Regions from separate parts of the Arthrobacter sp. E44 genome, predicted to be linked through region 3. Evidence: predicted binding sites of a transcription regulator. Region 3 holds the regulator's gene; each other region holds the start of a gene.
The links. Region 3 encodes LexA, which represses DNA repair genes until DNA is damaged. Its sites were predicted from a motif close to TCGAACANNTGTTCGA; they were not measured.
Positions count from the first base shown of each region.

Region 1: a site for LexA is predicted at 1,838-1,853, ahead of ACETK3_RS15120 (LexA family transcriptional regulator). Genes of this name have one in related genera too.
Region 2: a site for LexA is predicted at 4,248-4,263, ahead of ACETK3_RS10655 (shikimate dehydrogenase). Genes of this name have one in related genera too.

Region 1 is NZ_JBHDJA010000017.1:12,428-22,672, forward strand. Features, by position in the region: gene ACETK3_RS15105 (hypothetical protein) at 1-114, opposite strand, end outside; gene ACETK3_RS15110 (HAD family hydrolase) at 235-1,053, opposite strand; gene ACETK3_RS15115 (hypothetical protein) at 1,172-1,729, opposite strand; gene ACETK3_RS15120 (LexA family transcriptional regulator) at 1,867-2,298, shown strand; gene ACETK3_RS15125 (Y-family DNA polymerase) at 2,322-3,620, shown strand; gene ACETK3_RS15130 (lmo0937 family membrane protein) at 3,704-3,850, opposite strand; gene ACETK3_RS15135 (ABC transporter substrate-binding protein) at 4,141-5,319, shown strand; gene ACETK3_RS15140 (matrixin family metalloprotease) at 5,679-6,461, shown strand; gene ACETK3_RS15145 (carbohydrate kinase) at 6,576-7,502, opposite strand; gene ACETK3_RS15150 (alpha/beta hydrolase) at 7,545-8,336, opposite strand; gene ACETK3_RS15155 (cyclodeaminase/cyclohydrolase family protein) at 8,483-9,130, shown strand; gene ACETK3_RS15160 (hypothetical protein) at 9,223-10,188, shown strand.
Region 2 is NZ_JBHDJA010000010.1:26,728-36,972, forward strand. Features, by position in the region: gene ACETK3_RS10635 (AEC family transporter) at 1-488, shown strand, start outside; gene ACETK3_RS10640 (ATP-dependent DNA ligase) at 542-1,621, shown strand; gene ACETK3_RS10645 (MFS transporter) at 1,787-3,106, opposite strand; gene ACETK3_RS10650 (IclR family transcriptional regulator) at 3,340-4,203, shown strand; gene ACETK3_RS10655 (shikimate dehydrogenase) at 4,357-5,238, shown strand; gene ACETK3_RS10660 (bifunctional sugar phosphate isomerase/epimerase/4-hydroxyphenylpyruvate dioxygenase family protein) at 5,238-7,130, shown strand; gene pcaH (protocatechuate 3,4-dioxygenase subunit beta) at 7,170-8,039, shown strand; gene pcaG (protocatechuate 3,4-dioxygenase subunit alpha) at 8,042-8,599, shown strand; gene ACETK3_RS10675 (lyase family protein) at 8,596-10,068, shown strand; gene ACETK3_RS10680 (alpha/beta fold hydrolase) at 10,061-10,245, shown strand, end outside.
Region 3 is NZ_JBHDJA010000004.1:165,471-175,715, forward strand. Features, by position in the region: gene miaB (tRNA (N6-isopentenyl adenosine(37)-C2)-methylthiotransferase MiaB) at 1-736, shown strand, start outside; gene miaA (tRNA (adenosine(37)-N6)-dimethylallyltransferase MiaA) at 740-1,636, shown strand; gene dapF (diaminopimelate epimerase) at 1,751-2,695, shown strand; gene ACETK3_RS05865 (class I SAM-dependent methyltransferase) at 2,667-3,290, opposite strand; gene hflX (GTPase HflX) at 3,718-5,298, shown strand; gene ACETK3_RS05875 (ATP-dependent DNA helicase) at 5,291-7,351, shown strand; gene lexA (transcriptional repressor LexA) at 7,477-8,214, opposite strand; gene ACETK3_RS05885 (LysM peptidoglycan-binding domain-containing protein) at 8,573-8,923, shown strand; gene ACETK3_RS05890 (histidinol-phosphate transaminase) at 9,035-10,153, shown strand; gene hisB (imidazoleglycerol-phosphate dehydratase HisB) at 10,214-10,245, shown strand, end outside.

The DNA.
Region 1 (10,245 bases), on a different contig from region 3:
GGGTGAAAAGAGGACCCGGACCCGGTCGCCCTGGCGCAGCTGCTTCCAGTGCGGAGCGGGCGTTGCTGCGTGGAGCGGCGCCTCGGCTGCGTGCTGCTTGGTGCTTCTTGCCATCGTTACCCCCTTCGAGCCGGCGGAGGTGCCTGCTCTCCACGCTTGACGCTACGGCGGGAAGGTAAACGCCAGGTGAGCGGAAGCTGGGAAAACGGTGGCGCCGGATGCGGCAGGCTGGGGTCAGGAAAACTGGACGCCCAGGGAAGCGAGGCGGGCCTCCAAAACCTGGGCCACGCCGTCGTCGTCAAAATGCGGTGCCTGCTGCCCCGCCGCGCGGATGGCCTCCGGGTGGCCGCTGGCCATGGCATAGCCGTGGCCAGCCCACCGGAGCATTTCAATGTCGTTGGGCATGTCCCCGAAAGCCACTACGTCAGCGGCCCCAATGCCCAAGGCGGACGCATACTCGGCCAGCGTGACGGCCTTGTTCACACCGGGCAGGGACAGTTCCAGCATCGCGACGCCAGGCGAAGAATGGGTGGCCGCTGCCAGGTGTCCGACAGCGGGAGCCACCTCGGCGAGAAAGTCGTCAGGCGTGCCGTCGCGGACGATGGCGAGGAATTTCACCACAGAGTCCTCGCCCGTGAGCGTGTCCTTCAGCGGCGCCGGGGTGAATTCGGCGAGCAGCTCGCTGGACTCGTTCTCGATGAAGCCCGGTTCCAGATGGAAGCCGGTGAGCGTCTCCGCGGCGAACAGCGCAGCCGGGCGGAGCTCCTTGATGATGTGCCGGACTTCCAGGACAGTGTTGATGGCCAGGGTACGGGCGGAGACCAGGCAGTCCGCTTCCAGGTCCCACACCACGGCGCCGTTTGAGCAGATCACTCGACCGGTGTGGCCCAGCTGTTCTTCGAGGGGGTGCAGCCACCGGGGTGGCCGGCCTGTAACAAAGACAAGTTCGACGCCGGCATCACGGCAGGCGCGGAAGGCGCGGACGGTGCGGGGGCTGATTTTTCCGTCATGCCCGAGGATCGTTCCGTCGATATCGCTTGCTACCAGCCGCATCCTGCAAGTCTACGTGGGTCATTGGGCAGCCGGAGTGCGCTGGAAGGCGGCAGGGCGTCGTCGTACTTCCCCGCAACGCACCTCCCGCGTCTGTTGGATCACGGACGTGCCCCTTTCATCAGGGGATGATGGCAGCCGATTCCACGGAGTAGAGCCGGGCATAATTCAGGCACATGCTCACGCTTTCGTCGGCGGGGACCCGGTTGCCGGTGAGGGCTACCGGGTCGCGGATGGCAAGCCGGGGGCCGGCGGGCAGGAGGAGTGTTTCGCCATCGAGGCTGGTTCCTTCGGGGAAGATCAGCGTGTAATCATCCCCAGCCTCCGACTGCAGGATGACGCAGCCTGCCCCGTCCTTGGCCAGCGTGCCTCTGAGCTCCGCCTCAGGCCCGGAAGCGGAAGGCTGGCCGGAATGGACCACCACTTTCAGCCCGTCCGCGCCCTGCAGCATGGCGGTGGCAAGTTCCGGGGCGGCCGGCACCGGCCGGAAGGCGTAGCGGCTGGCGGCGCCGTCCGCAGGGTTCATGAGGAAGTCCACTCCCCGCGCCTGGTCGGTGTCCAGGTTCCGAGGTGCCGTTGTCGGCGGCGCTGACGGCTTCGCCTGCCCCTCCGGCGGGCCGCTGTACTCGCAGCCCGTCAGCGCGGCGAGTATCACTGCAGGAACCAGCCAAAACCGCACGAACCGCATCCGCTTCCCCCAGAGCTGACAGTGCTCCCAGCCTAGCCTCTCCGCGCCCTGGGCCGTGAGGAGTGCCGGTTGTCAGCCTCCGGGGCTACACTGAAACTATCGAACATATTTTCGAATAAAGGTGTGTTGTGGGCGTTATTGTCGGTCCCCGCGTGATAGACGCGGGTGCCTCGTTGTTCTCGGTGCTGATCTCGCCCGTGGCGGTGGCGGCGGGCTTTCCGTCGCCCGCACAGGACTACTTTGACGGCCGGATCGACCTGAACGCGCACCTGATCAAGGACATCACCAGCACCTTCGTGGTCCGCGTGACCGGTGACTCCATGGAGGGAGCGGGCATCAGTGACGGCGACGAACTGATCGTGAACCGGGCGTTGGAGCCCAAGGACGGATCCGTGGTGATCGCGGTGCTTGACGGCGAACTGACGGTCAAGCGCCTCCGCATCACCCGCACCGGGGTGCTGCTCCAGGCGGAAAACCCCAAGTACCCGGACATCCGTGTGCCCGCCCTGTCCGAGCTGACCGTCTGGGGCGTTGCCACCAGGTGCCTGCACCATGTTTGAGGCCGTGAAGGCTGGGAAGTCCCATGGCTAAGCCTATGGTGATGCGGCAGATGCCGCAGATCGCTCATGTGGACGTCAACTGCTTCTATGCCTCGGCCGAGCGCGCGTTCGACCCCTCCCTGGAGGGACGCCCGCTGGTGGTGCTGTCCAATAACGACGGGTGCGCGGTGACCCGCTCCCCCGAGGCGAAAGCCCTGGGCATCACCACCGGTGAACCCTGGTTCAAGCTCGCGCCGCGGGCCAAGGAGTGGGGCCTGGTGGCAAAGTCGAGCAACTATGAGCTGTACGGGGATATCAGCGCCCGTGTGATGGAACTGCTGGGCAGGTACTCGGCTTGGCTGGAGGTCTACAGCATTGATGAGGCATTTCTGGGCGTGAAGGGCGGCCCGGGAGAGCTGCTGGCCTTGGGCCGCAGGATGAAGGAGGCAGTCCGGCGGCACGTGGGCGTCCCGGTCTGCGTGGGCATTGCGCCCACCAAGACCCTGGCCAAGCTCTGCAATAAGTGGGCCAAGAACAATCCTGCTTTTGGCGGGGTCTGCCTTTGGGAGTCGGTCCCGGCAGACATGCGGGAGGCACTGATGGGCCGCCTGCCCGTGGATGAGATCTGGGGCATCGCCGGCCGGCTCACCAGGCGATTGAACGTCCTGGGGATCTTCACCGTCCTGGACCTGGTCCGCGCGGACCCCGTGGTGATCCGCGACAGGTTTTCCGTGGTCCTGATGCGCACCGTCCTGGAGCTGCGCGGCACCCCGTGCATCCCCATGGAGGAGGAACGGATTGGACGCGACCAGTTGATCTTCTCCCGCTCCTTCGCCACGCCTGTGACCACCACCGCAGGCCTTCGGGAGGTGCTCAGCATCTATGGGCAGCAGGCGAGCGCCAGGCTCTCAAAGCACGGGCTGCAGGCCAAGGTCCTGACGGCGTTCGCTGCCACTTCCCCGTTCCGGGACAACGAGCAGGCCTACCCCTCGGTATGCGTCTCACTGCCCATGCCCACGGCGGATCCGCTGCTGCTCACCAAGGCCGCGCACGCCCTGTTGCCCCACACCCGCGAAGGGCTGAAGTACGCCAAGGCGGGCCTGATGCTGACCGACCTGCGGCCCACGGGAAACCAGCCGCCGCTGGAGCCGTTCGAGAACCGGCATGAGGAACGCGGGATCGGGCCGCTGCTTGAGGACGTGAGCAGGCGTTTCGGGCGGGGTGCCATCGGATTGGGGCACGCGGGCATCAAGTCCGGTTTGGACTGGACCATGAAACGGGACATGCGCTCCCCCCGGTACACCACGCACTGGGACGAACTCCCCCTGGTCAAAGCGGCCTGAAAAGCAGCAGGTCCCGCCGCCGGCACAGTGCCAGCGGCGGGACCTCATTCCTGCATGGAAGTCTTAGTCCGGACGTTGCCCGCCTAGACGCGCTTCCGGGCTGTGACGAAGTGGAAGATCAGGACGACTACTGCAACGACCAAAAGAATGTGGATAAGGCCGCCGCCGATGTTCGCGAGCAGTCCGAGAAGCCAGAGAACAGCGATGATAATGGCGATCCAAAGCAACATGAGAGTCTCCTTGACTAGTTTTTCAAAATCCCCATGCGGGCCACGTACCCACCAAGGCGGCAGCTGAATCAATGCAGGCGAAACAGGAAAAGCAAGCGTCGATCGCATCCGCCGCCGATACCGGCTGCCTATCAGCCCGAACCAAGACGTCCCGGGACGAATTTTGACTTCCCGCTACGCCGCGTTGAGCCTGCGAGTCGCCCCGTGAACGCCTGCTACATGATCGATTGTCGGGCCGCCGGGCGCTCCGTAATCTCGTCTCAGCATCCGCCCCAGCAAAGGATTTACCCATGGCAAACCCGCAGGACAACAGTCCGCAGAACCAGCAAGGCTCCACCCGCATCGTCGCCGGCCAGTCCGCCAAACCCAACCGCTCGGTAGGCCTGAAGATTGGGATCGCGGCAGCCGTCCTGGCCCTCATTGGCGGGGGTGCCGCCGTCGCCTCCTCCGTTAACAGCGCCACCCCTGCCGCCACGCAGGAGACCGTCCCGTCCGGCAACCCCGCCGCCGAACTGAAGCTGGGCTACTTCGGGAACGTCACGCACGCCCCCGCACTGGTGGGCGTCAGCAACGGCTTCATCGCCGATGAACTCGGCAGCACCAAGCTCAGCACGCAGGTCTTCAACGCCGGCCCCGCAGCCATCGAAGCGCTGAACGCGGGCGCCATCGATGCCACCTACATCGGACCGAATCCGGCCATCAACTCGTTCGTCAAGAGCCAGGGCGAATCCGTCAACATCATCGCCGGCGCAGCCGCCGGTGGTGCGCAGCTGGTGGTCAAGCCGGAGATCAACTCCGCCGCGGACCTGAAGGGCAAGACCTTGGCTTCGCCGCAGCTTGGCGGCACGCAGGACGTGGCGCTCCGCGCCTGGCTTTCGTCCCAGGGATACAAGACAAACGTCGATGGCAGCGGCGACGTCGCCATCAACCCCACGGAGAACGCCCAGACCCTCAAGCTGTTCCAGGATGGAAAGCTCGACGGCGCGTGGTTGCCTGAGCCATGGGCCTCACGCCTGGTACTGACCGCCGGAGCCAAGGTACTGGTGGACGAAAAGGACCTGTGGGACGGTTCGCTGTCCGGCAAGCCGGGCGAGTTCCCCACCACCATCCTGATCGTGAACCGGAAATTCGCCGCGGACCACCCGGACACCGTCAAGGCCCTGCTGAAGGGCCACGTGAAATCGGTTGAGTGGCTGAACTCAGCGTCCACCAGTGAGAAGGCCACCGTCATCAACGCGGCACTGAAGGAAGCTGCCGGCGCCGAGCTCAAGCCCGACGTTATTGACCGCTCCTTGAAGAACATCGTCTTCACGGTGGACCCGCTGGCCGGGACCTACCAGAAGCTCCTGGCCGACGGCGTGACTGCCGGCACTACCAAGCAGGCCGACATCAACGGCATCTTCGACCTGCGGGCGCTCAACAGCGTGTCCGGCGACAAGACCTCGGCGGCGGGACTCGGCAAGGAGTAGCTCTCACCCCCATCCATTGCTGCGCTGATTTCTTGCGCAAATCCTGTGCTTTTCCGGCGCCAAGGCTGGAAAGCCCGCCGCTAGGCTGAGGGGGTTGCCCTGCGGCGGGCGGCGAAGGATTGGGGGTGCCGGTGCACGGTTTCGGGACAAACAGGGATTCGCTGTCGGAGGTCCCAGGCGGTTTTCTCCCACCCAACGTCCGCCGTTCCGCCAGCGGACGGATCCCGCAGTGGGCCATCGATGAAGCTCTTGGAAAGGCCGAGCCCCCGGCATCTTGGCGCAGTCCTGACCCTTCCCCGCCTGGCCGGCGGAAATTCCGGCGCCGGCCAAGGAAGCAACAGCGCCGGCCGAAGCGGTCGGTGCAGTTCAGGACGATGCTGGGAATCGCCGTCGTGGTCTGCCTGTATTTCACACCGACGCTCTTCGACCGCGTGGTCCTCCCTGTCGCTGCCCCGTACCTGCCCGGCGCGAAGGTGCCGCCGCCCGGCGTCGAGGCTGCTCCTTCTCCCCTCGGGACGCCACCGGCAAGCACCGGTTCCACTGCATTCGTGCTGCAGGAGTCGCCCAGGGCGGGACAGTCCCTAGTAGCGTACGATCCGTGCCGCCCCGTGCACTATGTTGTGCGTCCGGACAATGCCTTGCCGGGTGGAGATGCCCTGATCAGCGAAGCGGTGGCATCAGTTTCCCGTGCCTCCGGGCTGCAGTTCGTCTACGACGGACCCACTACGGAGGCGCCGGCCGATCAGCGGCAAGCTTTCCAGCCTGACCGCTACGGGAAGCGCTGGGCCCCAGTGCTGATCGCCTGGTCAACGCCGACGGAAACCCCCGATCTCGCGGGAAACGTGGCAGGCCTCGGCGGGAGCGGGTACGCGGAAGCCGTGGGGCAACCGCTGGTCCTTGCCGCCGGACAAATCAGCCTGGACGCCCCTGACCTCGCCGGCATCATGGCCAGCCGGGCGGACGGCGCCGCGGAAGTGCGGGCCATCATCATGCACGAACTCGGACACGTGCTGGGCCTGGCCCACGTCAACGATCCAAGCCAACTCATGTATGCCGAGAACAAGGGCGTGCAGGACTTCGCCGCCGGCGACCGGGCGGGGCTTGCGCTGCTGGGAAGCGGCCCCTGCGTGCCGCAGTTGTGACGCCCGCCGAAGAAGAACCCATCGATTGCTGCGTACATGCCCTTTTGAACCCTCAAAACGGCACTTAGGGAGCAGCCGATTCCGGCTTAGGCTTCCTTTTCGGCGCCGCGCTTTTCAACCCCGTGCAGCTCGGCGCGGGGGCGGGTTCGCGCCGGGACGGGAGACCGTGACCGCTGCCGCACGGGCAGCGTGCTCCAGGAGCTCAGCCAAGGCCTCGACGGGGAGTTCCCGCAGGTCCTGCCGGTTCTGCGCCCCGTCCAGCTCGCGGTCCACCAGGCCCGACAGCAGCGCCGCCATGAACGAGTCCCCCGCACCCACCGTGTCCGCCACTTCAACCTTGGGCGCGGGAACGGATGTTTCGCCGGCGCGGCATACACCCCAGGGGCCCTCCGCGCCGCGGGTCACCACCACCATTGCCGGTCCTTCGTCACCGCCCAGCGCCAGCCACTTTCGCGCCGAATCCAGCACGTCCTCCCCCGGGTATAGCCAGGCCAGGTCCTCGTCGGACGCCTTCACCACATCCGAAAGCGTGACGAACTTCTCCGCCTGCCCCCGCGCATAATCCACGTCCGTGATGATGCTGGGCCGGCAGTTCGGATCGAAGCTGATGGTGGCGGACGGGTGGGCGTATTCGACGGCAGCCAGCACCTCGGTGGCGCCCGGCTTCAGCATCGTGGCGATGGACCCCGTGTGCAGCAGCGTGGTGCCCTGCAGCATGAAGCCGAGCCGGTCCCCCATGCCGGGAAGCTCCCAGGCGAGATCGAACGTGTAGGTGGCCGCGCCGTCGTCGTCAATCAGCGCAGTGGCCACGCTGGTAGGCAAGTCATCCGGGGGTACCGGCAGCATCACCGAACTCGCCCGCAGGTGCGCTGCCACCGAATCCCCGTAGGCATCCCGGCCGTAGCGGCCGATGAACTGCACCGGATGGTCCAGCCGGGCCAGGCCCACTGCCACGTTCAGGGGGCTGCCGCCCACGTGGGCCTGGATTCCGGAGGCGCGCTGGACAACGTCAACAAGGCCTTCGCCGATCACTGTGAGCATGCTCATACTCTGCCAGAAATAGGCCGCTGCCAGCAGTTCGTGTCAGCGGAGCAGCCTGCCCACCAGTTCCCGGCACGTCACATAGGCTTCCGCGGTGACGTCGATCAGGGAGAAGTGATCGCCCGGCACCATGACGAGCTCCGCTGGCACAGGGCTCACGCTGCTGGCATCCACGTACGTTGTGGACATGCTCAGCGGCACGTCCACATCCTCCGCTGCGTGGAGGGCAATGACCGGGACGTCCAGCGGCAGGGCGGCCATAGGGTCAGCCATTCGGTGCCGCACGGGGAAGTCCGACGACGGTCCGCCCATCAGGTTGGCCACGGCTCCGTTGCTGAGGTTCAGGCGTTCGGCCTCGGCCAGGTTGAGGACGCCGGACTGGCTCACCACGCCGGTGAGGCGGACGCCCTCATTCTCCATCTGCAGGCCGTCCGCAGGCCCAAGCCCGCGCAACCGGTCCCTGCCTGCGGCCCACACTGCCAGGTGGCCGCCGGCCGAGTGGCCCAGCGCCACCACTTTGCCCAGGTCCAGTGCGTGCGGTTCCGCGAGCGCGGCGAGCTTGTCGATCCCAGCGAGGATGTCCTGGAAGGTGCCGGGCCAGCCCCCGCCGTTCCCGGCCCGCCGGTATTCCAGGTTCCAGGCGGCCATGCCGTGTTCGGCGAGGTCCTTCGCCAGCGGCTCCCCCAGTTCTGCCCCGTACTGCGAGCGCCAGTAACCGCCGTGAATCACCACCACTACGCCTCGGTGTTTCCCACCGGGTGGAAGGTCTGGCAGGAACAGTTCGCCCCACTGGTTGGGGTCCTGGCCGTAGTCATAGCGGTGGCGTTGCGTCACACTGGCCCACTTTAGCTGCCCGGTTCGGCGGAGATGCCGCGGACTTTCGGGGCCACGGCCGTGAAAAGTGGGCCAGTTTGTGCGGTCCGCGGTTCCGTTGCCCTTGCATCGTTTAGCCTGAGGCCTTTGTGGGCACGCCTCCTGGTATGGAAAAGCCTGAAGTGACCACCCAGGAATCGACGGTTGAGGAATGGACGCGCGCGCTGGCGGAGTCAACGGGTTCGCCCGGCGGCGGGGCGGGCACGGGGCTGATGCTGGCGGTGGCGGCGTCGCTGACGTCGATGGTCGCCGGCTACAGCGGGGACGAGGGCGGCGAGCCGGACAGGATCCGGGAGCGCGCCCGTGCGCTGCGGCAGGAAGCCCTTCGACTGGCAGATGACGACGCCTCGGCGTCCAAGGCATTCGGTGCTGCCTTCCGGCTGGAGCCGGGGGACGAGCGGGACGAAGCAATCCGCCGCGCATCCGTGGAGGCCGCGGCTGCTTCCGCCGTCCTTGGCGAGCGGGCCATCGAAGCGATCGACGACCTCGCCTGGCTGGCGACCAATGGCAACCGTGCACTGGTAGCGGATGTCGTCGTCGCGTTCGGTGCCCTCCGCGCTGCCGTGGCGGGTGCACGCACCAATGTCAGTTTCGATCTCGGATCGCTCCGATCGGCCGGCACGGACCTGGAACAGGTCCGGGAGCAACACCCGGACCTGTGGGCGGCCGTCGAAAAACTCAACGCCGGGATGGACCGGATTGACGAACTTACCGCAGCCATTGATCACCGCGCTGCCCCTACGGATGCCATCTGACGCTGCCGCACCGCATTTGGACCTGCCACCTGACCTGTGCTTATGGTGGACAGCATTGCTTGCCGAAGCGCACCTGTGGGGAGGGGTACCAAGTGAAGTCCGAAAGCACTGCTTGGGCGTTCCTCCGGCCCCTCCTGCTCGCTGTGGCGGCAACTGCAGCCTGGATTGCCCTGTCGGCCGCGGGCGCGTCGGCTGACTCCTCACCCTCCCGCGACTTGCTTCCGGGGGTTTTGGATTCTGCCGCCGCCAACCTTACCCACCAGGGTAAAGATGCCCCGGAACCGGTGATGGCAGGGCCGGACGGCGGGAAGGCCACGGCCACGGCTTCCACGGTTGCTTCACTTGTTCCGGCGCCGTCCCTCCGCCCCGCCGCGGAGGAGGTCTCCGGCCTGGCCGAGGATGTTGTGCAGTCGGTTCCGGCGGCCAACGAGCTTGTGCCCTCGGGAACGGTAGCGGCTGTGGTGGATCCTGCAGTGGTTGCCGTGGATGGCATCGTGGACGGGACGGTGGGGGCTGCTGTTCCGCTGGCAGTTACCGTCCTGGCACCCCTGGACCCGGTCCTTGAACCGGCCCTTGAACCGGTCATCGACGCAATGCCCCTGCCCATCGCTGCCCCGGAAGCAGAGCCCGTCGCGGTCCTTCCCGTCACTACGGATGTCGCCGCGGCTCCCGCTCCGGAGCCCGCACCTGCCTCTCCCCCAGCTGCTGAACTGCCGCAGACCACCGGGGGCGTGACGGGTCCCGCGCAGTCCCCCGGATTGTTGCAAAGCACCAGCCCGGAAAGCCGCGTCCAGATGAAGCTTGCGGCCGTAACGCCGGTGCTTTTCAAGGCCGGCCCCGAAGACGAGCCATTCCGCACGCCGTGGGATGTTCCCCCTGCCGTGCCAAGTGCTGCCACGAGCGGAAGCAGCCTATCCGGTGGCAACGACCCGGCGGCTTCGGGCTGGACCAGCTCACCTCACTTCCCAGCCCCGGCAGCTGGGACGTCTGCCATCGGGGGCCCTTTGCTTACCGCCCCCTCTCCGGTGTCCTTCGACCCCGGCTCTTCACCTGACTAGTTAAGGCCCTCCCCGCGTCGCTTTCGCGCGGGCACGCGCCAGCTTCCGGGGTAAGCA
Region 2 (10,245 bases), on a different contig from region 3:
CGGCGGCCGGCCGGTTCTCGCCCCGGCTGATGCTGACCCAGCCCTTCCGCAACCCCATGATCATCGCCTCGCTGCTGGGCGTGGTCCTGGCCGCATTCCATGTGCAGCTGCCGGAACCTGTGATGGCACCGCTGACCCTGCTGGGCGGCGCCGCCGTCCCTGTGGTGCTCCTGGCGTTCGGCATGTCGCTGCGCGGGACCAGGATGCTTCGGAGCGGCGGCCACACGGCCGAGATCCTCACTGCCACGGCACTCAAGTCCGCGGTGATGCCGGCGGTGGCGTTCGTCGTCGGACGCTTCCTGTTCAACCTGGACCACCGGATGCTCCTGGGCGTGGTGCTCATGGCGGCACTTCCCTCGGCCCAAAACGTCTTCCTGTTCGCCAGCAAGTACGGACGCGGGGTGGCTGTCGCCCGGGAAACCATCCTGCTTTCCACCGCGGCCGCAGCACCGGTGCTGGTGCTGATCGTCTGGCTGCTGGCGGGCTGACGCCGGGCGTGCCGCCCTACCGCCAAGCGGGCCGGCCGGGCAAGAATGGGCACATGGAACTTCCCGTGATGCCGCCCGTCCCGCCCATGCTCGCCAAGGCCGTCAGCGGCATTCCAGGCAGCGGGGACCTCAGCTATGAGCCCAAATGGGACGGCTTCCGCTCAATCATCTTCCGCGATGGTGACGACCTTGAGATCGGCAGCCGCAACGAAAAACCCATGACCCGCTACTTCCCGGAACTCGTCGCCGCGCTCAAGGAGAACCTGCCGCCGCGGTGCGTGGTGGACGGCGAGATCATCCTGGTGGGGACTTCGGGCGACCGCCTTGATTTCGACGCCCTGCAGCAGCGGATCCATCCCGCCGCCAGCCGCGTGAAGCTGCTGGCACAGCAGACACCCGCCTCCTTCGTGGCCTTCGACCTCCTTGCCCTCGATGATGACGACTACACCGGCAGGCCCTTTTCCGAGCGGCGGGCGGCGCTGGAGAAAGCCCTCGCGGCCAGCAAGGCACCCGTCCACCTGACAGCCGCAACCACGGACAGGGACACGGCCGCGCAGTGGTTCGAGCAGTTCGAGGGGGCCGGGCTGGACGGCATCGTCGCCAAACGACTGGACGGCAGGTATGAGCCGGACAAGCGGGTGATGTTCAAGGTCAAGCACGAGCGCACCGCGGACTGCGTGGTGGCCGGCTACCGGCTCCACAAGAGTGGCCCGAACGCCATCGGTTCCCTGCTGCTGGGCCTGTACAAGGACGACGGCGGCCTGGCCAGTGTGGGGGTGATCGGCGCCTTCCCCATGAAGAAGCGGCAGGAATTGTTCGAACAGCTCCAGCCGCTGGTCACCGACTTCGAGGGCCACCCCTGGGCGTGGGGCAAGCAGGAGGAGGGCGAGCGGACGCCGCGGAACGCCGAAGGCAGCAGGTGGAGCGCCGGGAAGGACCTCTCCTTCGTTCCGCTTCGGCCCGAACTGGTGGTGGAGGTCCGCTACGACCACATGGAGGGCGACCGTTTCCGCCACACGGCGCAGTTCAACCGCTGGCGGCCGGACCGGGACCCGGAATCCTGCACGTATGAGCAACTGGAGGAGCCGGTGAACTTTGACCTAGCCTCGGTGCTGGAGACCGGCCGGGGGTAGCGGCCCCCTGCCGGGCACCCGGGCGGGCTCCGTCGTCGTGCATTCCTGCCCGGTTACCGGTGTCCAGCCTGTTGCGGCGCCACGGAAAAGCCCGCCGCCCCTGGGTTTTCCAGGAGGCGGCGGGCTTTCTGCGTTAAGTAACCGGGCAGGAACGCGCGCGGGCGCCTACTTCAGGCCGAGCTGCTTGGTGGGTGTCCGGAAGGACTCCTTGGCGGTCAGCGCTGACACTGCGGCGATGGCGCAGATGATGGCCGTGAAGATGGTGATCTGCACCCAGCCGCCGGCCTTGATGCCGCCCATGGCAGCCACGATGGCCGGCGCGAACCCTGCCATCAGGAAGCCCAGCTGGGTGCCGATGGCCAGACCAGAGAAGCGGACCTTGGTGCTGAACATCTCGGCGTAGAAGGACGGCCATACGGCGTTGGCGGCCGCGTAGCCACCGGAGAAGTAGCCGATGGCGGCCAGGAACATCAGCGGGACGCTGCCGGACTCCAGGCTGAGCAGGAACACGGGGGTCAGGAGCGCGCTGGCCACGGCGCCGTAGATGAAGACGGGCTTGCGGCCGATCTTGTCAGCGAGCATTCCGAACAGCGGCTGGGTGCCCAGGGCCACGATGTTGGCGGCCACCACCAGCCACAGGGTGGTGGTCCCGTCAACGCCGGCCACGGTCTTGGCATAGCTGATGGCCAGGGTGCCGAACACGGTGGAGACGGCGGCGATGAAGGCGCAGCAGATCACGCGGAGGACGTCGCGCCAGTGGCCCTTGAGCAGGTCAGCGACCGGGAGCTTGGCGATCTGCGCGGTCTTCCGGGCCTCTTCGAAGGCGGGCGGCTCGTGGAGCGTGCGGCGGATGAGGAATGCCACCACAACCACCGCGGCGCTCAGCCAGAACGGGATGCGCCAGCCGATGCCGAATTTGATCTCATCCGGCAGGGCCAGGACGGGAATGAACACCAGGGCGGCGAGGATCTGGCCGCCCTGCGTTCCCGTGAGCGTCCAGGAGGTGAAGAAGGAGCGGCGGTTGTCCGGGGCGTGCTCAAGGGTCATGGAGGAGGCGCCGGCCTGCTCACCGGCGGCGGAGAGGCCCTGGCACAGCCGGGCCAGCACCAGCAGGGCCGGAGCCCACCAGCCCACAGTCCGGAAGTCCGGGAGGCAGCCGATGACGAAGGTGGACGCACCCATGAGCACCAACGTGAACATCAGGACCTTCTGGCGGCCCACCCGGTCACCGAAGTGGCCCAGGATGATGGCGCCGACGGGGCGCGCCACGTAGGCGAAGCCGAAGGTGGCGAAGGACATGATGGCGGCGTTGGCATCGGCACTGGGGAAGAAGACCGTGGGGAAAATCAGCGCCGCGGCGGAGCCGAAGATAAAGAAGTCGTAGTACTCGACGGCGCTGCCGAGGAAGCTGGCGAGGGCGGCCTTCCTGGGCGTCCCGGCATGCGTGAGGGCACCCGCCTCTGCGGACGGAAGTGTCTTGCTCATGGTGTTCCTTTGGTGTGACGACATTGTCGCGGATGGATCTGGTGGTCGCAGCCGCCGCTGCCTTGGTGCGGGCGGGGCGCGATGCGGCTGGAGTCCGGAAAAGACCCGGCATAAATAGCCACATGGTGGGAGCTACTTGTGCGATACAGAAACTATGACTGTGAGGGCTGTCACCTGTCAAGAAAAATAATCACCATCTAGAAGCAGCTCTCACATTGTGGCAACATGGAGCCATGAGTGTGAACCAAACCACAGCGATCAACGACGACTCCGCTGTAGCCGCCCCTACTGCGGAACCTGTCAACGCCATGCCTCCGGAGGGAAGGGTTGCTGCCCGTCCCGCCGACCGCACAGACATGGTGGGCAAGGCCCTTGGCCTGCTCGTCCTGCTGGGCGAGGAACCGCGGGGCGCCACCGCCGCAGACATCTCCCGCCGGGCGGAACTTCCGTTCAGCACCACCTACCGCCTGCTCGGCTCCCTGACCCGCGACGGTTTCGTGGACTACGAGCCGGACGGCCGCCGCTACCACCTGGGCCTGCGGATCTTCCAGCTGGGGCAGCGGGTCTCCAACCACCACGGCTTTGCCGGCACTGCCATGCCGGTCCTCCGCCGGGTGACGGCCGAAACCGGCGAAGCGACCATCCTGAGTGTCCGCGACGGCCTGCATCACCTGACCGTGAGCAAGGTGGACGGCCCGCAGACTTTCCGGGTGACCAGCGACCCCGGCCACTTGGGCTCCCTGTCCGCCACCGCCGTCGGCAAAGCTCTTGTGGCGTTCGCCGAGGACGCCGAACGGGAAAAACTGCTGGACGAACTGCCGCTGGAAGCGCTCACCGGGAAGTCCATCACCGACCGCGACGCCTTCCGGGCGGAAATCGACAAGGTCCGCAGGCAGGGCTACGCCGTGATGGATGAGGAAAACGAGGCCGGCATGCGGGCCGTGGCTGTCCCGCTGCTCAACAGCCAGGGACATGCCTTTGCCTCCCTGGCCACCGCCGTGCCCGTCTTCCGACTGGGCCTGGATGAGCTGGTTGCCCATGTACCCCTGCTGCAGGAGGCGGCTGCGGAGCTCGCAGCACGGCTTCCGCAGCGCTAGCGGGCTGCTTCATTACGCCCTCTTGACCCGCCGATGTTCGTATCTAGAACAATGGTGCGATAAGTGAACATTTGGTGTACCGTAATCGCTATCACCCCGCAGCGCGGCCCAAGTTCCGCTGCTGCCCGGTGCCGTACCAAAGGAGCTGCACGCATGAGCAATCGAACTGAGTCCTACCTGGTGGGACTGGTTGGTGATGGTGTGATGCCATCGCTCACGCCGCCCATGCATGAACGGGAAGGTGATGTGCAGGGCCTGCGCTACCTCTACCGGCCCATTGACCTGCTTGAACTGGGGCTCACCGGGGAATCCGTGGGTGACATCCTGAACTGCGCCCGCACCCTGGGCTTCAACGGCCTGAACATCACCCACCCCTGCAAGCAGCTGGTCCTGCAGCACCTGGACGAGGTGAGCCCCGACGCCCGCCGCCTGGGCGCCGTCAACACCGTGGTGATCCGGGACGGCAGGTTCATCGGCCACAACACCGATTTCTCCGGTTTCGCCGCGGCGCTCGCCGCCGGACTTCCCGCCGCCAGCCTGGACCGTGTGGTGCAGCTTGGTGCCGGCGGCGCCGGATCGGCCGTGGCCTACGCCCTGCTAACCGCAGGCGTGCGGACGCTGGACCTGGTGGACATGGACCCCGCCCGGGCCGCCGCACGGGCTGCCGAGCTGCAGGCCTTTTTCCCGGACAGCACCGTCACGGCAGGCACGACGGCGGAGCTGCCGCAGCTCATGCCCCTGGCCGACGGTTTGGTGCACTGCACCCCGGTGGGCATGGCCGCCCACCCCGGCGTCCCGCTGGACCTGGACCTGCTGGAGCCCCGGCACTGGGTGGCGGACATCGTCTACCGCCCCATCGACACCGAACTGGTCCGCGGCGCCCGCGCCAAGGGCTGCGAGGTGCTGGACGGTGGCCGCATGGCGGTAGGCCAGGCCGCCGACGCCTTCCGGATCTTCACCGGGCTGGAGGCGGATCCGGACCGGATGCGCTCACACTTCCTGGAACTCGTGGCCGCCGAGGAGGTGGCCGCCTGATGCGCACCGGAATCGCCACCGTCTGCCTCTCCGGCACCCTGAAGGAAAAGATTAAGGCCTGCGCCATCGCCGGCTTCGACGGGATCGAGATCTTTGAACAGGACCTGGTCACGTCCCCGCTCAGCCCCGAGGACGTGCGGAAGATGGCGGCGGACCTGGGCCTTGGCCTGGACCTGTACCAGCCGTTCAGGGACTTCGACGGCGTCTCGCCGGACCTGCTCAAGGCCAACCTCCGGCGGGCCGAGGCCAAGTTCAAGCTCATGGCGCGCCTTGGCATGGACACGATCCTTGTCTGCTCCAACGTCGCCACCGCCACCATCGACGACGATGCCGTCCGCGCCGAACAGCTGGCGCAGCTTGCCAACCTCGCCGGGGACCACGGCGTCAAGGTGGCCTACGAGGCACTGGCCTGGGGTAAGTACGTCAACGACTACGAGCACGCCTACCGCCTGGTGGAGATGGTGGACCACCCCAACCTGGGCACCTGCCTGGACTCGTTCCACATCCTGAGCCGGGACTGGGAGACCTTCCACATCGAGGCCTTTGACCCGGAAAAGATCTTCTTTGTCCAGGTGGCGGATGCCCCCAAGCTCTCCATGGATGTCCTCTCCTGGAGCCGCCACTACCGCGTATTCCCCGGCGAGGGGCAGTTCGAGCTGGCCAAGTTCATGGGCCACGTGGTCCGGGCAGGCTACTCCGGTCCCGTCTCCCTCGAGGTCTTCAACGATGTCTTCCGCCAGTCCGACGTTGAGCGTACGGCCGTGGACGCCATGCGCTCGCTCATCTGGCTGGAGGAGCAGAGCGCCAAGTGGCTGGCCGGTACCCCAGCCGAAGGTGCGGCGGAGAACAGCGGCGTGGTCCGCCGTCGTTATCCCATGGAACTGGCCACGCTGCCCAAGGTGAACGAGCCCGCCGGCTTCAACTTTGCCGAGGTGAAGGCGGACGATACCGCGCAGCTGGAGAAGTTGCTGGGCCAGCTGGGTTTTGCGTTCGAGGGCCGGCACCGCACCAAGGACGTCCAGCTGTGGACCATGGGCCAGGCGCGGGTGATCATCAACGAGCAGGCCGCGCAGCACGCGGAACCGGCCATCGCCGCGCTGGGGTTCGACGTCGATTCCCCCGTGATTGCCTCCGCCCGGGCCCAGCAGCTCAAGGCGCCCGTGGTGGCCCGCAAGGTGCAGGCGGACGAGGAAGTGTTCCAGGGTATCTCCGCGCCGGACTCCACCGAGATCTTCCTCTGCCAGGGCAGTCCGGACGGCACCGCAGCGTGGACGCATGAGTTCGGGGAAGGGCTCGAACACCCATCAGCCGGGTCCAGTGCCGTGATCGACCACGTCAACCTTGCCCAGCCCTGGCAGCACTTTGATGAGGCCGTCCTCTTCTACACCAGTGCCCTGGCCCTGGAGCCCCAGCCCTTCGCCGAGGTGCCCAGCCCCAGCGGCCTGGTGCGCTCACAGGTGATGCAGACCTCCGACGGCGCGGTGCGGCTGGTGCTGAACCTGGCCCCCATCCAGCAGGCACGGAACGAAGCCCGCAAGACCTACCAGGAACACATCGCCTTCGCCGTGGACGACCTCGTGGCAACCGCCCGCTCCGCCCGCGACCGCGGCCTTGAATTCCTGGAGATCCCGGCCAACTACTACGAGGACCTGGACGCCCGGTTCGACCTCGAGCCGGACTTCCTGGCCACCCTGCAGGAGCTCAACCTGCTGTTCGACCGGGACGCTGACGGAGAATTCCTGCACTTCTACACCGCCACGGTGGGCAGCGTGTTCTTCGAAATGGTGGAACGCCGCGGCAACTACGACGGCTACGGCGCCCCCAACGCGCCGGTGCGCCACGCGGTCCAGTACGACTCGCTGCACCGCAGCACGCCACACCGCACCACTTAGACCAGAGCAGGAAACGAACAAAACAGAAAGGAGCCAGCCGTGCCGGAAAACATCACCGAGGAGCTGGAGTCGGAGGAACTCGTGCCCCCGGCCGAACCCAAGGCCGCCCACCAGCTGGACAAGGCCATCGAATCGCAGGCAGACCTCAGTGCAGAGATCACCGCCATCGGCGAGGCCTACCAGCGGGCCCTCAAGGACGGCGCCCAGCAGGAAACGCAGCCGCGGCTGGACTACCCGCCCTACCGCAGCAGCATCCTGCGCCACCCCACCAAGAGCCTGCAGCATGCGGACCCGGAGACCATCGAGCTGTTCTCGCCGGCGTTCGGGCACCAGGACGTGCACGCGCTGGAGTCGGACCTCACCATCCAGCACAACGGCGAACCGCTGGGTGAGCGGATCATCGTGTCCGGCAAGGTCCTGGACGGCGACGGCCGCCCCGTGGCGGGCCAGCTCGTGGAGATCTGGCAGGCCAACTCCTCCGGCCGCTACATCCACAAGCGCGACCAGCATCCGGCCCCCATTGATCCCAACTTCACCGGCATCGGCCGCTGCATCACCGGCCCCGACGGTTCCTACCGGTTCATCACCATCAAGCCCGGTGCGTACCCGTGGAAGAACCACCTGAACGCGTGGCGGCCGGCGCACATCCATTTCTCGTTGTTCGGCAGCGAGTTTACCCAGCGGATCATCACCCAGATGTACTTCCCGGGTGACCAGCTCTTCCCGCTGGACCCGATCTACCAGACCATCGTGGACCAGGACGCCCGCGACCGCCTGGTGGCCACCTACGACCACAGCCTCACCGAGCCGGAGTGGGCGCTGGGGTACAACTGGGACATTGTCCTGACCGGCCCCAAGCGGACCTGGACCGAGAATGAAGCATTCGGCACCGAAGGCGACGAGGAGTAGACATGAGCACCAAACTGGTACCCACCCCCGGGCAGACCGTGGGACCGTTCTACGGCTACGCCCTCCCGTTCGAGAAGGATAACGAGCTGCTCCCTCCCGGGTTCCCGGGCTCCATCCGCCTGCAGGGTACGGTCTACGACGGCGCCGGCCACACCATCCCGGACGCCATCCTTGAGATCTGGCAGCCGGATGCCGACGGCAAAATCGTCCAGCGCACCGGCTCCCTGGTCCGCGACGGCTACACCTTCACCGGCTGGGGACGCGGCGCCGTGGGCAACTCCGGCGTGTTCACATTCACCACCGTCAACCCCGGCCCCACCAAGCCGGGTGCAGCGCCCTTTATTTCCGTGGCGCTCTTTGCCCGTGGCCTCACCAACCGGCTGTTCACCCGCATCTACCTGCCGGAGGACACCGAGGCCCTGGCCAACGACCCCCTGCTGAGCTCCCTGGACCCGGAGCGCCGCAAGACGCTCATCGCACGCCGGGACGCCGACGGGGGCCTCACCTGGGACATCCGTCTCCAAGGTGAGGACGAGACGGTCTTCCTGGACTTCCAGTGACCCACGCCGGCGCCTTGGGAGACTTGCGCGCCTTCGCAGAAGAGGCCGACGCCGGCCTGCTCAGTCCCGTCTCAGCCTCACCTTTGGTGGCGGCGCTGACGGGGGACCGGGCAGTGCTGGCGGCCATCCTCGCCGTCGAGTCCGGCTGGGCAGCCGTGCTGCAACGGGCCGGCCTGGCACCCGCCGGTTCGGCCGCCGTCGTCGCTTCCGCCGCAGAGGCGGGGCGCTACGACCTGGCCGGTATCGCGCTGCGCGCCCAGGGCGGCGGCAACCCGGTGATTCCCCTCCTGGCCGATCTCCGGAAAAACGTGGCGGCCCTGGACATCGCCGGCGTGGGAGCCGGAAAGGCCGTGCACACGTCCCTGACCAGCCAGGACGTGCTCGACACCGCACTCATGCTGCTGGCCCGCAACACCGTCCACGCCGTGCTGGCAGACATAAGGGGTACGACGACGGCACTCGCCGCCCTGGCCGGCCAGCATGCGGACACACTGTGCGTGGGCAGGAGCCTGACCCAGCATTCCCTTCCCTTCACCTTTGGGCTGCGGGCGGCGCAATGGTTCCAGGGCGTCGCCGCCGCGGGCCGCCAGCTGGAGGCACTGGAGTTCCCGGTCCAATTCGGCGGGGCTGCTGGAACGCTCGCTGCGGGCACCGTGCTGACGGAGGGCTCCTCCGCCACCCCGTTCAGCCTGGCGGACAGCCTGGCTGCCCAGCTGGGCCTGGCCCCGGCGGCCGCTCCCTGGCACACCAACAGGCTGGCCATCACGTCCCTGGGCCATGCACTGGCTTCCGTGCTGGACGCCTTTGGCAAAATCGCCGCGGACGTACTGTTCCTCAGCCGGCCCGAGGTGGCAGAACTCGCCGAACCGCGCGCTGCCGGCCGCGGCGTCTCCTCCGCCATGCCCCAGAAACAGAACCCCGTGCTGTCCGTCCTGGTCCGCAGCGCCGCACTGCAGGCACCGCAGCTGGCAGCGCAGCTGCACGTGGCCGCCGCCAACTTCAACGATGAGCGCCCGGACGGTGCCTGGCATGCGGAGTGGCCGGCTCTCCGGCAGCTGCTGGCCCTCGCCCTCGGGGCCGCCGGGCACCTCCGCGAACTCGCCGAGGGGCTGCGGCTATTCCCGGACGCCATGCGCCGCAACCTTGACCTTGCCGGGCCGCTGCTGCTGGCCGAGGGCGTCAGCGCAGCGGTGGCACCGCTGCTCGAGGAGAAGGACGGCCGCAGCGGCAAGCAGCAACTGCAGGACGTGGTGGACCAGACGCTGCAGGCGCCCCCCGCTGAGCAGGGGGCCGCGTACCGGAAGCTGCTCCGTGAAGCTGTCCCCACCGCCGTCGTCGCCGACGCACGGCTGGAGGAACTCCTGGATCCGGCCAGCTACCTGGGCCAGGCGGCGGAGATCGCGCGCCGCATCCTGGCCACCTTCCCCGACTTTGTTTCCCCCGACGCGAATGGAGCTTCCCGTGGCTAGACCGGCTTTGAAGGCAGCGCTGCTGTCCCCCCAGCGCCCCCTTGGCGACCACCCCCTGCTGGTGGCGGGCCCGTCCCTGGGCACGTCCACGATCCTGTGGAACAGGGTGGCGTCCCTGCTTGGCAACGACTACGACGTAGTGGCCTGGGACCTTCCGGGCCACGGCGTCTCGCCCGC
Region 3 (10,245 bases):
GGCGGAGACGCACAACGTGATGCCGCAGCTGCACATGCCGCTGCAGTCCGGCTCGGACCGCATCCTCAAAGCCATGAAGCGCTCCTACCGGTCCACCAAGTTCCTGGGCATCCTGGACAAGGTCCGGGAAAGGATTCCGCACGCAGCCATCTCCACGGACATCATCGTGGGGTTCCCCGGCGAGACTGAAGAGGACTTCCAGGCAACGCTGGACGTCGTGGAGCAGTCGCGCTTCGCCACTGCCTTCACGTTCCAGTATTCAAAGCGCCCGGGAACCCCCGCAGCCGACCTCCCCGACCAGTTGCCCAAGGCTGTGGTCCAGGAGCGCTTCGAACGGCTCACCGCCCTGCAGGACCGCATCGCCGCAGAGGAGAACCGGAAACAGCTGGGCCGGAGGCTCGAGGTCATGGTCACGGCGCAGTCCGGCCGCAAGTCGGAGGAGACCCACAGATTGTCCGGCCGCTCCCAGGACCAGCGGCTGGTGCATTTCTCGGTTCCCGAGGGTGCACCCGCTCCCCGACCGGGAGACCTGGTCACCGTTACCATCACCGAGGCCGCGGCGTTCCACCTGGTGGCCGATCCCACGCTCGAGGACTACAGCCTGCGCCGGTCCCGGGCAGGGGATGCCTGGGACAGGTCGCAGGCAGACTCCTGCGGAGCGCCGGCTCCCGGTTCCCCGCAGGGACGGAAGGGCGTCTCCCTCGGTATGCCCTCGCTGCCGCTGCGCACCCGCTGACAGGTGGCTGCCCCGCCCGTTATCGCCGTCGTCGGTCCCACCGGCTCCGGCAAGTCCGACCTTGCTGTCAGCCTTGCCCTGGAACTGGATGGCGAGGTCATTAACGCCGACGCCATGCAGTTCTACCGCGGCATGGACATCGGCACGGCAAAGATCACGGCGGATGAACGCAAAGGCGTTCCGCACCATCTCCTGGATATCCTGGACGTGACCCAGGAGGCCAGCGTCTCCGACTTCCAGCAGCAGGCCCGGGCGGCCATCGCGGACGTCCACGCCCGCGGCAAGCGCGCGATCCTGGCCGGCGGCTCCGGGCTGTACGTCCGCGCCGCCCTGGACGTCCTGGAGTTCCCGGGCACAGACCCAGCTGTGCGCGCCCGCCTGGAAGCGGAGCATACCCAGGTCGGAACGCAGGAGCTCCTGGCCCGGCTGAAGAGCGCGGATCCGGTCTCCGCCGACAGGGTCTCGGATGCCCGGCGGATCATCCGTGCGCTGGAGGTCCACGAGCTCACCGGGCGCCCTTTCAGTTCCTTCATGCCCCGCCGGGAGTACTACCAGCCGGCCGTCCAGGTGGGCCTTGGCGTAGACCGGGAGGTACTTCGTGAGCGCCTGGCAGAACGGGTGCACCGAATGGTGGACGCCGGCCTGCTCGAGGAGGTTCGGCGGCTCGACGCTTTGGGCCTGCGCCAGGGCAAGACCGCTTCCCGTGCACTGGGCTATTCGCAGTTTTTGCGGGTCATTGATGGCACCTCCGCCGTCGAGGATGCCGCGGAGGAAACCATCGTGGCCACCCGCCAGTTCGCCCGGCGGCAATTGACTTGGTTCCGCGCCGATCCCCGGATCACGTGGCTGGACTGGCAGGATCCGGAGCTCGTGGGCAAGGCTGCGGAGCTGAGCCGCTAGAAAAGGCGGGGCGAGCCTTGCCCTGACGGTACCTCCCGGCTGCTGCCGTTTAAGCACTGTGCTTTTAGGACCGTGGTTTCAGCACCAGACGTGTGCGCCGCTACGCTTGGGACCATGAATGCAACCCCCGCAGAAACCTTCGGACCCGCCCTGCGCACACTGAGCGGGCTCCGCTTCTCCAAGGGGCATGGCACCGGTAATGACTTCGTCCTGGTCGCCGATCCCGACGGGACGCACGCCATCGGCGCGGACCAGGCCGCCGCGCTCTGCGACCGCCACCGCGGCATTGGGGCGGATGGGCTGATCAGGGCCGTGCCGTCCCGGTTCCTGCCCGAAGGCCGTGAACTGCTAACCGATTCCCCGAACGCGGAATGGTTCATGGACTACCGCAACGCGGACGGTTCGTTGTCCGAAATGTGCGGTAACGGGGTCCGGGTGTTCGTCCACTTCCTGCGCACCGAGGGCCTGATCGACCTGCCCGACGGCGGATCGCTCACCATTGGCACGCGCGGCGGCGTGAAGACGGTGGTCCGCACCGGGGACGGGTACGCAGTGGACATGGGGCCGTGGGAGTTCATTTTCCCCGGGGAGGCCACTGCCAAGGCCATGGATTCGCTGGTCACCGCCGACGGGCTGGAAGTTGCGCGGCCCGCGTTGTCCGTGAGCATGGGGAATCCGCACACGGTGGTTGCCCTCGCGGAACTTTCCGAACTGGCCGGCACCAGGCTCTTCACCGCGCCGAAGGTGGACCCCGTACCGCCGAACGGGACCAACGTGGAGTTCGTGGTTCCCGCGGAGCCGCTGGTCCATGAGGGAGTAGGTTCGGTTACCATGCGGGTGCATGAGCGCGGGGTGGGGGAGACCCAGTCCTGCGGGACGGGCGCCTGTGCTGCGGCCGTCGCCATCCGGCATTGGGCCGGGGCTGAAGCTCCCGATGCTTGGCGCGTCCACGTTCCCGGAGGTGTGGTGGGCGTGAAGTTCTTTGCCGGCCCCGGCGGCCACGAGCATGTGGAACTCAGCGGCCCCGCCGTTATTGTGGCGAGCGGGACACTTTCGTAACCTTGAGGATCCGGAAGGACTTGGACGTTGACTCCCGCGTCACGGTGAAAGAATCGTCCAGCTCCGCCGCCAACCAGCGCTGGAGCGAATCCGAACCCAGATTCTTCTGCACCACCAGCCATGCCGTCCCGCCGTCAGCCAGGCGGGGCAGCCAGAGCTTGAGCAGGGCGTGCAGCTCGTCCTTGCCAATCCTGATCGGCGGATTGGACCAGATGGTGTCGAAGCGGACGCTGGGGTCCACCTCCTGCGGCGTGCTGGCGACGACGTTGGCCAGTCCCAGCGCGGCGGCATTTTCGTTGGTCAGGGCGATGCAGCGTTCGTTGACGTCCACCGCGTAGACCTTGGACTGGGGAGCCAGCAGGGCCATGGTCAGTGCAACGGGACCCCAACCGCAGCCGATGTCCAGGAGGTTGCCCTGGGGGTTCGGATCAGGAACCTCGGCCAGGAGCACGGCAGTGCCCTTGTCGACCCCATCCGGACTGAAGATGCCTGTGGACGTGTGGAGCCTGCGCGGCTTCCCGGCCAGCTCAACCGTGAGCGGCTTGCGGGTGAAGGGGCCGGCGGGGGACGTGCTGAAATAGTGTGCTGACTCCATAACTCGCCAGAGTAGTTCCCCTGGCAGCGTAAAGGGAAACTGTGCTGCGGCCCCTCTGCTACGCTTGAACGCATGTTCCTGATCTTCGAGTAGCCGGCACGGGCCATGCCCGTCCCGACGCCTGTCCTCCAGCGACAGTCCGTTCCGCAGCGACGCAGGCTCCACGCCTTCCGCTTGCGCGCCGGCCAGACCACTGGGTCTGCCCGGCCGCCGGACGATACCGAACGTCAGCATCCCGCGCACGTCCCGCCACTCTCCGGCCTTTTCCGCCCTGCCGCCGTTTCAGCGCGGCATTCCCAGCCCGGCATCGCAGCCGGTGCAGACCACCAGGAGAACCATGACCGCAGGCCGTCAGCCCAGCGCGAATACTTTCCAACTTCCGCCCAATCAGCACTATTCTGGAATTGCCGAATCTTCAAAGGAGACCATGACCAGCCAGCCCAATACCGGTTCCGATCCAGCCGCCCAGGACATGAGTCCGCAGGAGATCCAGGCTGTCATCGACCGGATCCTCGCCAAGGACGTACCGGCCAAAAATGTCAGCACGCCCCGCGGTGAGGGCAGCGGAGATGGAAAAGCGGTGCTCGGCAGGGCACAGGCCATTTCCCGCCTGGACGAAGAGCATTCAACCTACGACGGCGACCAGCAGGACCTTGAGGAGCGGCGCGCCCTGCGCCGGCGCGCAGGGCTGTCCACCGAGCTTGAGGACGTCACCGAGGTTGAGTACCGCCAGCTGCGCCTGGAGCGCGTGGTCCTGGCCGGGCTCTGGTCCGAGGGCACCCTTGCCGACGCCGAAAACTCCCTGCGCGAGCTGGCCGCCCTTGCCGAGACTGCGGGCTCGGAGGTCCTCGACGGGCTGGTCCAGCGCCGCGACAAGCCGGACCCCGGAACCTTCCTGGGCTCGGGCAAGGCGCAGGAGCTGAAGGACATTGTGATATCCACAGGCGCGGATACCGTGGTGGTGGACGCCGAACTGGCACCTTCGCAGCGGCGCGCCCTGGAGGACATCGTCAAGGTCAAGGTCATCGACCGGACCGCCCTGATCCTGGATATCTTCGCCCAGCATGCCAAGAGCCGCGAGGGCAAGGCGCAGGTGGAGCTCGCACAGCTGGAATACCTGCTTCCCCGCCTGCGTGGCTGGGGCGAGTCGATGTCCCGCCAGGCCGGTGGCCAGGTGGGTGGCGCCGCCGCCGGCATGGGCTCCCGTGGCCCCGGTGAAACCAAGATCGAACTGGACCGGCGACGCATCCGTACCCGCATGGCCAAGCTGCGGCGCGAAATCGCCGCGATGAAGCCCGCGCGGGAGACCAAGCGGGCCAACCGCCGTCGTAATGAAGTGCCCTCCGTTGCCATCGCCGGGTACACCAACGCCGGCAAGTCGTCCCTGCTCAACCGGCTCACCGACGCCGGCGTCCTCGTGGAGAACGCCCTGTTCGCCACCCTGGATCCCACCGTGCGCAAGGCGGAAACCGCCGATGGCCTGGGCTACACCTTGGCGGATACCGTGGGATTCGTCCGTTCGCTGCCAACCCAGCTGGTGGAGGCCTTCCGCTCCACGCTCGAGGAAGTGGCGGACGCCGACCTGATCCTGCACGTGGTGGACGCCTCGCACCCTGACCCGGAAGGCCAGATTGCTGCCGTCCGGAAGGTCTTCAGCGAAGTTGACGCCCGGAAGGTGCCGGAGATCATCGTGCTGAACAAGGCTGACGCCGCCGACCCCTTCGTAGTGGAGCGGCTGAGGCAGCGCGAACCGCGCCATGTGGTGGTCTCAGCCCGCACGGGCGAGGGGATCCCGGAACTGCTGAAGGTCATCAGCGAATCCATTCCCCGGCCTTCGGTCAAGATGGAATTGCTCATCCCGTACGAGCGCGGCGACCTGATCAGCAAGCTTCACGAGTCCGACGCCGAGATCCTCAGCCTGGACCACGTGGAGGCCGGCACCAGGGCTGCCGTCATGGTCCGGGAGGGCCTGGCGTCCGAACTGGAACCCTTCACCGTCAATGGGTGACCCCGCGGCGGACGAAGCCGCGCAGACGGCCGGTGAGCAGTTCGTCATCGAACTGCTTGACCGGGCCGTCGCAGGCATGGGCGGTCAAAGCCGCACCGGACAGCATCAAATGGCCCTGCAGGTGGCCCGCGCCATCGAAACCGGCAACCACCTGCTGGTCCAGGCCGGCACCGGCACCGGTAAGTCGCTTGCCTACCTGGTGCCGCTGATCGCCCATGCCCTGGAAAGCAACAAGCCTGCTTTGGTCTCCACAGCCACGCTTGCCCTGCAAACCCAGATCGTCGGCAGGGACCTGCCCCGTCTGCTGAAGAACATCACCCCGGCACTGGAACGGCCCGTCAAGGTTGCCTTGGTCAAGGGCCGCTCCAACTACGTCTGCCGCCACAAGCTCGAAGGCGGTTTCCCCTCCGAAGAGCCCTCCGAAGGCCAGCTTTTCTCGCTTGGCGAGGACACCAGCGTGCCGCACTTCGCAGCGTCCGTGGGCGGCCCCTCCTCCCAGCTTGGCAAGGAAGTGGTCCGTCTCCGGGAGTGGGCGGAGAAAACGGCCACGGGTGACCGGGATGAACTGCTCCCGGGCGTGACCGACCGCGCCTGGCGGCAGGTCTCCGTGACGTCCATGGAGTGCCTGGGTGCCCAGAAGTGCCCGATGGCTGCCGAGTGCTTCAGCGAGCTCGCCCGGCAGGACGCTGCCGAAGCGGACGTGGTGGTGACCAACCACGCCATGCTCGCCGTCAGCGCATTCGAAGGACTTGCCGTCCTGCCCGAGTACGACGTCGTGGTGGTGGACGAAGCGCACGAACTCCAGGACCGGGTCACCGGAGCAGTGTCCGGCCAGCTGTCCGTCGCGATGGTCCACGCCGCCGCTGCCGGTGCCCGGAAACACACCGCCATCACCGTTGATGCCCTCAATGCCGCAGCGGCCAACCTTGAGCTGGCCCTCGCCGGCGCACCCAGCGGCCTGCTTCCCAACGGCCTGAACGATGAACAGCTGGACTGCGTGGACCAGCTCCGTGAGGCCTGCCGGGCTGCACTGTCCGATTCCAAAGGGGACAGCAACACCACTGCCGACGGCGGCCGGCAGCTGGCCAGGTCCCGCCTCATGCTCATCCTGGAACTGTGCGAGCGTCTGGTCGCCGCCAGGGAAAACCGGGAAGTCGTGTGGTTCTCCCGCGCCAGCACCTTTGACCCCGGCCAGGGCTACTCGCCGCCGGACGAGACTGCGCCGGTGCTGATCAACATCGCCCCATTGTCCGTCGCCGGGCGGCTGCGGGAAGGGCTCTTTGCCGACCACACCGTCGTGCTGACTTCCGCCACCCTGGCCATCGGTTCCGCTTTTGAACCTGCTGCAGGAGGACTGGGCCTTCTTGGCGACGGCGCCCCCAGCTGGACCGGCGTGGACGTCGGCTCGCCCTTCGACTACCCCAAGCAGGGCATCCTCTATGTGGCCGGGCACCTGCCCAAGCCCGGCCGCGGGGTGTCTCCGGAGGCTCTGGAGGAACTGGAAGCCCTGATTAAGGCGTCCGGCGGGGGAGCCCTTTGCCTGTTTTCCTCACGCCGGGCTGCCGAGGAGGCCGCAGACGCCCTGCGGCCCAAACTGGACGTGACCGTCCTGTGCCAAGGGGAGTCGACCATGACCGCCCTGGTCAAACAGTTCGCCGATGAGCCGGACACCTGCCTTTTCGGAACCATGTCCCTGTGGCAGGGAGTCGACGTGCCGGGCGGCTCCTGCCGGCTGGTGGTGATTGACCGTATTCCGTTCCCGCGGCCGGACGATCCACTGATGACGGCGCGTTCCCGGGCCGTGGCACAGGCCGGCGGCAACGGCTTCATGTCCGTATCAGCCACCCACGCGGCCATCCGCCTGGCCCAGGGCGCCGGGCGGTTGATCAGGTCAACCGGGGATAAGGGCGTTGTGGCCGTGCTGGACTCCCGGTTGGCAACCGAGCGCTACGCCGGGTTCCTGCGGGCTGCCCTGCCGCCGTTTTGGGCCACCACGGACCGCAGCAAGGCGCTGGCAGCCCTCACCAGGCTGGGGGCGGACGCAGTCCGGTAGCCTCCTGACGACGCACCGCGGAGCTCCAGGGGCACAGCGCGCCCCTGGAGTGCCTCCGCCGGGCCCAGGACGGCCCGGACGGATTCCTGCAGCGCGGGCCGGTGCTTGTGACGGGAGGGAGCGCGCTAGAGCGAACGCAGGACCGAGACGACTTTGCCCATGATGGTGGCATGGTCGCCCAGGATGGGTTCGTACTGCGTGTTCTGGGGGAGCAGCCAGGTATGGCCGTCGCGCTGGCGGAAGGTCTTGACGGTCGCTTCGTCGTCGAGCAGCGCAGCAACGATGTCCCCGTTGGCTGCGTCAGCCTGGCGCCGGACCACCACCCAGTCACCGTCACAAATGGCGGCGTCCACCATGGAGTCGCCGGCCACCCGCAGCATGAAGAGTTCGCCCTGGCCCACCAACTGGCGGGGGAGCGGCATGACATCCTCAACAAGCTGCTCCGCGAGGATGGGACCGCCTGCAGCGATCCGGCCCACCAGGGGAACCATTGCGGTATCGAGCGCGGTGGGCAGCTCGGTCACTGAGGCGCCTCCGCCGGCGGGTTGCGTCGCAGGGGAGTCGCCTGCGGCCTTGCGGGTACCCCCGTCCAGCGTGAGGGGCATCAGCACTTCCATGGCGCGGGGCCGCTTGGGATCGCGACGCAGGTAACCGAGTTTTTCCAGCTGGGAGAGCTGGTGGGTCACGCTGGACAGGCTTGCCAGTCCGACGGTGTCGCCGATCTCGCGCATGGAGGGCGGGTACCCGTTCTCATTGACGGAGCGCTGTATGGTTTCGAGGATTTTCTTTTGCCGGGGCGTCAAGCCTTTGGCGGTCCTCTTGGTTTGCGGGGCGGTCCTGCCCCCGGCGGCTGCTGCTGCCATATTCGCCAATGCCTTTCGCTTGCCGCCGGATCTTCCGCCCCGGTGCTGGCTTGCACGCACCGCCGGAAGGACTCCCACTGTCATTGTCAGACCCTGCTGTTCAACTTCAGGGGTGGTTGTTCTTTGGTTTCAAAGCTAGGCCAGCCACATTGCTTTTTCAAACATTTGTTCTAGCGAGTCTCGACATTGTTCGTTGATAGGTGCTAAAACTTAACAAGCAAAGTTCGAACATGTGTTCTAACCAGCGCACGCCCTATTCGAAAACGTGGCCGGAGGAAGTTCCGGACCGTCGTCTGATGGTCGGGGCGGCCTCGGGGGAACACCCGGGCAGCACGGCAGGTCCAGGAGGGCTCAGTTCATGTCAGCTTCATATCGTCACCACGTTTCACCGTCGTCCGCGCCCCTGCGGCTTACCCGGCGGGGGCGGATCGTCCTGATCGGCGTTCCGCTGGTACTCGTCGCTGTTTTCCTGCTGTCGCTGTCGGGGTTCTTCAACTCGCCCGCCAAGGCCTCAGACTCCGCCGCGGATTTGGCGGTGACACCGACTGTCACGGTTACCGTGCAGCCGGGCCAGTCACTGTGGACCATCGCCGGAGCTGTTGATCCGAACCGGGACGCCCGGGACGTGGTGGCAGACATCGTCCAGCTCAACAACCTCAGCGCCGGCTCAGTCCTGCCCGGGCAGCAACTGTTTGTCCCAACACACTGAAGCCCGCTGTCCACTCCAGGCATGGCGCCGGAGAAGCGGGATGTGGCACGCTGAGGGCGAACAGGAACCGTCACATTTTCCGGTCGTTGCTGCGGCAACTAAACTGTTCAGGTGAACGACCAGCTAGAGCGTCTGAACCGGCTTCCCCTCCGCAGCAACCTTCGCGGGCTCACCCCTTATGGGGCGCCCCAACTGGACGTCCCCATTCTCCTGAACGTCAATGAGAACACCCATGGCGTCCCCGCCGATGTGCGCGCCGCCATTTCCGCCGCAGTCACGGAGGCTGCCGCAGGCCTGAACCGCTACCCTGACCGGGAGTTCACTGCACTCCGGAAAGCCTTGGCGGAGTACCTCGGGCATGGGCTTGACGAAAACAACGTATGGGCAGCCAATGGCTCCAATGAGGTCCTGCAGCAGATCCTCCAGGCTTTCGGAGGCCCGGGCCGCACCGCCCTGGGCTTTCCACCCACGTACTCCATGTACCCCCTGCTGGCCAGCGGGACCGACACGCAGTACATCACCGGGGAGCGCTCCGAGGGCTACGACCTGAGCGCAGAGTCGGCCGCACGGCAGGTCAAGGAACTGCAGCCGAACATCGTGTTCCTCTGCTCGCCCAACAATCCCACGGGAACCGGGCTCGGTCTGGATGTCGTGGAGGCTGTCTACGAGGCCGGGGAGGACAGCCAGGCGATCGTGATCGTGGACGAGGCTTACCACGAGTTCGCGCACGACGGAACCCCCAGCGCGCTGACCCTGCTTCCCGGCCGGGAGCGGCTGATCGTGTCCCGCACCATGAGCAAGGCATTTGCCCTGGCCGGCGCCCGGCTTGGTTACATGGCCGCCGCGCCGGAGGTCACCGACGCCCTGCGGTTGGTGCGCCTTCCGTACCACCTCTCGGCCATCACCCAGGCCACTGCGCTTGCCGCCCTCGAACACCGCGAGGCCCTTATGGCGGACGTCCAGGACATCAAGGCCCAGCGGGACCGGATCGTGGCGGAACTGACACGGATGGGCCTGACGCCCGCGGCCTCCGACTCCAATTACGTGTTCTTCGGCGGCCTGGAAAACCCCCACCAGGTCTGGCAGGAACTGCTGGACGCCGGTGTGCTGATCCGTGACGTCGGCATCCCCGGCCACCTTCGGGTTACTGCGGGCACTGAGGCGGAAACCACAGCCTTCCTCACGTCCCTGGAACGCATCCTTGCGGGCCAGGCCGCGCTTCCCGCCTAGACTTATAGTGCGGCGCCGGCGCCTTGAACCACTTCTTCTCCCACAAAGGATCCTTTCACCATGAGTCCAACCGGATTGAATACGGCTGCGGC